DNA from 2 places in the Thioflexithrix psekupsensis genome. Region 2 is predicted to be linked to the other one. Evidence: predicted binding sites of a transcription regulator. Region 2 holds the regulator's gene; the other holds the start of a gene.

Region 1 (2,423 bases), on a different contig from region 2:
GTGCCAATGCCCTCACTGTCCACATAATGACGAAATTGACCGTCCGAATCACAGGTTAAATCTTGGATTTTGGCACGTCTTGAGGGGCGTTCATTCAAACGATGCAACGGCATAATAGGGAAAACTTGCTTAATTCCCCACGCATCCGGCACCGATTGGAATAAAGAAAAATTGCAAAAAAACTTATCCGCCAATTTCTCACTGAGTTCATCAGAGGCTTCACGATGCAAGCGGGCTTTACTTTGCAAAGCGACTTGCACTTTCTGACAGGTAATATGATAAAGTTGTTCGGCGTGAGCGCGCTGGGCTAGGCTTAAATGACCTTGCGCAAATTCGGTGTGGGCTTCGGTGAGAGAATAACACGCATCATAATAAATTTCTAATGCCGAACGTTGATTTAAACGATTTAAACCCTGCCACAAACTTTGCAATATTTCAGGTTGCTGCTCATCCACAGGGGTGGGATCTTGCACACCGGGCGCGAGTTCGGTATCAATCACATTGGTAATTAATACCGCATGATGAGCGGTCATGGCGCGGCCGGATTCGGTAATAATATCTGGAAAAGGCAAATTAGCTTGCGTGCATATTTTATTAAATTCATGCACAATGACTCTGGCATATTCTCGCACATTGTAATTAATAGAAAAGCTATTGCGCGAGCGAGAACCATCATAATCAACCCCTAATCCGCCGCCCACATCTAGGGTATTAATTTCCACACCCAAAGTGCGCAATTCAGCATAATAACGACCGGCTTCGCGGATGGCTTTTTGAATATCGCGCACATTGCCAATTTGTGAGCCTAAATGGAAGTGCATTAAATGCAAACATGATAATAAATCAACAGATTTTAAATGCTCAATTAATTGTAAAATTTGCGCAGCAGATAAACCGAATTTTGCTTTTTCTCCGCCGGTATCTTCCCACAAACCGCGTCCCACCGAAGCCATACGAATGCGAATCCCCAAACGGGGTCGAATCCCCAAATTACGGGATTCTTCAATAATCAAATTCACTTCGGATAATTTTTCAATCACCAAACAGGGTTTCATGCCCAATTGCTGCCCGATTAAGGCGAGACGAATATATTCGCGGTCTTTATAACCGTTACAAATCACCGTGCCACCGTTGGCGGGAGCTAAAGCGAGGACGGCCATCAATTCTGATTTACTGCCGGCTTCTAAGCCCACGCGATCTCGTCCGGCGTGTAAAATTTCTTCGACCACGTGGTGTTGTTGATTGACTTTGATGGGGTAAACGGCCGTGTAGCGTGCGCTGTAGTTCTCTGCGTGCATGGCTTCATCAAAGGCTTCGCATAATAATTGAATCCGATGATGTAAAATATCAGGAAAACGCACCAATACCGGTAAAGATAAGCCGTGTGCCGCAAAACTTTGGGCGAGTTCTTGCAGATTAATCGCTTGTTTACCGGGCTTTGGATAAACAATCATTTCACCTTCCGCATTAATGTCGAAATAACCCCCTCCCCAATATTCCAGATGATATAAAGCACGTGATTTTTCATAATTCCAGGTGCATTCTGACATGCGTTTGTCCCCTAAGCAGAAGATAGAAAATAAAAAAATGTTGAAAATATTAACCCTTGAGAAACAGCAATCTCAAGAAAATTAGGATATTGCAATAAAATCCGAAATTCGCGCTATTTTATGTTATGATATTGCGATGTGTTGGCATAAAATTGTCGATATTTTTAGGAGAGTGAAATAGTTTATGCGCCTTGCCCATGCCTTACAAGCCTTTATCGCAGTGAGTCATCGAGAATTTTTAAAATTTATCACCCAAACAGGGCGATTATTCGCAGCATTAGTTCGCCCTAGTTTGTGGTTAATCGTTTTTGCGGCGGGTTTTCAAAATATTTTCGGTATTTCAATCACGCCTCCCTACCAAACTTATGTCACTTACCAAGTGTATATTGTGCCGGGCTTATTAGCCATGATCTTATTGTTTAACGGAATGCAATCTTCGTTATCCATGGTTTATGATCGGGAAATGGGGATTATGCGCTTATTATTAACCGCTCCATTGCCGCGTTGGTATTTATTGGGTTGTAAATTAATGGCAGGGAGTTTATTGTCGGTGATGCAGGCTTATTTATTTTTATTCATTTGTGTGTTATTGGATATTGATTTACCGCTTTCTGGTTTTATGACTTTATTGCCTGTTTTATTATTATCGGCATTAATGTTAGGGGCTTTGGGTTTATTGTTATCGGTTTATATTCAACAATTAGAAAACTTTGCAGGAACAATGAATTTTGTGATTTTTCCGATGTTTTTTATTTCCTCTGCGCTTTATCCTTTGTGGCGATTGGAAGAATCGGGAGCGATTTGGATTTATTGGCTGGCTTATTATAACCCTTTTACTCATGCGGTTGAGTTCATTCGTTATAGCCTCTATGC
Region 2 (2,423 bases):
GGTCTAATTTTAAAATAAAAACGTGTTTATTTTCTTGATCTAAGGCTTCGGCATCGTGGTAAATTTCTTCTAACAATTCGGCTAATAGAACAGGTTCTGTAACAATTTGATAATTCTCACTTTCCAAGCGTGATAATAACAACAAATCTTCTACAATACTGCGCATTCTTAACACTTGTTGATTCATGAGAAATAAAGGCCGTTGCCAATTTTTTAATGATTCATCGTCACTGTCGGTCATGGCTTCTAAAAAGCCTGCAATTACCGTCAATGGCGTGCGCAATTCGTGCGAAACATTCGCCACAAAATCACGTCGCACTTGTTCTAAGCGATGTAATTGCGTGACATCTCGCGCCGATAGCAAATAACGATGTCCTGCATACGGCACAATATTAATGCGCAACATCATATTGGGATTAATGGGCGACACTAATTTGACTGAATCTTGTTGTTGATAATGGTTTAAATAATGACGAAAATTCGGATAACGAATTAAATTAACAATCGGTTGTCCCAAATCTTGCGGCGAACGAAAACCTAATAATTTTCGTGAGGCTTTATTAAACCATTCAATCTCCTGTTCTGCACTGAGAATCACACTGGCATCTGGCATGGCCGCGGTAAAACGACGCACCCGTTTTAACATGGTGGATAATTTACGTTTGCGTTTACGATTGCGCTGTTGCCAGTGGTAACAATGGTCAAAAATTTCGCCCCAAATTCCCACTGCTTCAGGCAATGTTATTTTTTTAGGATGAGAAAACCATTGTAATAAACGGTAAGCATTGTACAAATGCCAAGCTAAATAAAAACTTAATCCTAAGCACAAGAAAAGCAGCCAATGGGTGCTTAACCAACCGCCCATTAAGGCAATAAAAAATAAGGCAATAATCAACCATATTTCTTGGCTGCGATGATAATCCGATAACGGTAAAGCCACTTTAATCATTCTCGGATAGAAAAACGATAACCCACACCGCGCACGGTTTGCACCAAATGTTCATATTGGTATTCGGCTAATATTTTGCGCAATCGCCGAATATGCACATCGACCGTGCGTTCTTCAATGTATACATTCCCGCCCCACACTTGATCCAGCACTTGGCTGCGGCTGTAAACCCGCTCTGGATTTTTCATAAAAAAGTGTAATAAACGAAATTCAGTAGGGCCAATCTGCACTTCTTCGCCTTTAATTAACACCCGATGTTCGGCGGGGTCTAGTTGCAATTCTTTGATGCTTAATTGCTGATTTTCCTGTTGTACAGAACTGGAGCGGCGCAATACCGCTTTAATACGAGCGATGAGTTCACGGGGAGAAAAGGGTTTAGTGATATAATCATCTGCACCCACTTCCAAACCGCGTACTTTATCGCTTTCGTCTCCTTTGGCGGTGAGCATGATGATAGGAATTTGTTGGGTTTGGGGTTCTTTTTTCAATTGGCGCGCAAATTCGATACCGCTCACATGAGGCAGCATCCAATCCAGTAAAATTAGAGTCGGAGCTTGGTTATAAATCAAGGCCTTAGCCTGACGTACGTCCGCGGCTTCGCTGACCACATAGCCTGCTTTTTTTAGCGATAAATGCAACATTTCTCGAATCGCGGCCTCATCTTCGACCACTAAAATGTGATGTTCTGTCATAATAATAGGTTACTCATGGGTGAATCAATGACTTAGGTCAGTCTATGACAAACAGATTGCAATTTTATTGCAAGCCTTATTTTCCAAAAAAAGCAGCGTTTTTTTTATCGCTCATTTCGCGCAAACGGCAGCATTTGCATTATACTCACATCAGATATTTTAACGTATTGGCTGATTGACACGTGCTTGGCGCGGTCATTTTGTTTTTTAACTTTTTGTTTTTATTGAGATCAGTTCTGTGATAACCAAACTTCGCAATATTGCTATTATTGCTCACGTTGACCATGGCAAAACCACTTTAGTGGATAAATTGTTGCAACAATCCGGCACGCTACAAACTCGCGGGGAAGCGGTGACGCGAGTGATGGATTCCAATGAGTTGGAAAAAGAGCGCGGCATTACCATTTTGGCCAAAAATACGGCCATTCGCTGGCAAGATTACCGAATTAATATTGTCGATACGCCCGGCCATGCGGATTTTGGGGGTGAAGTGGAGCGGGTGTTGTCTATGGTGGATTCCGTGTTACTTTTGGTGGATGCGGTGGATGGGCCGATGCCACAAACTCGTTTTGTGACCCAAAAAGCCTTACAACATGGTTTGCGTCCCATTGTGGTCATTAATAAAATTGATCGAGATGGCGCACGACCAGATTGGGTGTTGGATCAGACGTTTGAATTGTTTGATCGTTTGGGAGCGGACGAGAGTCAATTGGATTTTCCGGTGATTTATGCCTCTGCGTTGATGGGTTATGCCGGGTTGGAGAATACGGTGCGCGGTGGTG

What was found. Region 2 encodes PhoB, which activates phosphate uptake and scavenging genes when phosphate is short. Its sites were predicted from a motif close to GNNTGTCATAAAACTGTCANAT; they were not measured.
Region 1: the regulator PhoB is predicted to act here: its motif matches at 1,690-1,711, upstream of speA (biosynthetic arginine decarboxylase).

The regions. Positions count from the first base shown of each region.
Region 1 is NZ_MSLT01000006.1:205,687-208,109, forward strand. Features, by position in the region: gene speA (biosynthetic arginine decarboxylase) at 1-1,550, opposite strand, end outside; gene TPSD3_RS02145 (ABC transporter permease) at 1,735-2,423, shown strand, end outside.
Region 2 is NZ_MSLT01000024.1:5,599-8,021, reverse strand. Features, by position in the region: gene phoR (phosphate regulon sensor histidine kinase PhoR) at 1-949, opposite strand, end outside; gene phoB (phosphate regulon transcriptional regulator PhoB) at 946-1,641, opposite strand; gene typA (translational GTPase TypA) at 1,880-2,423, shown strand, end outside.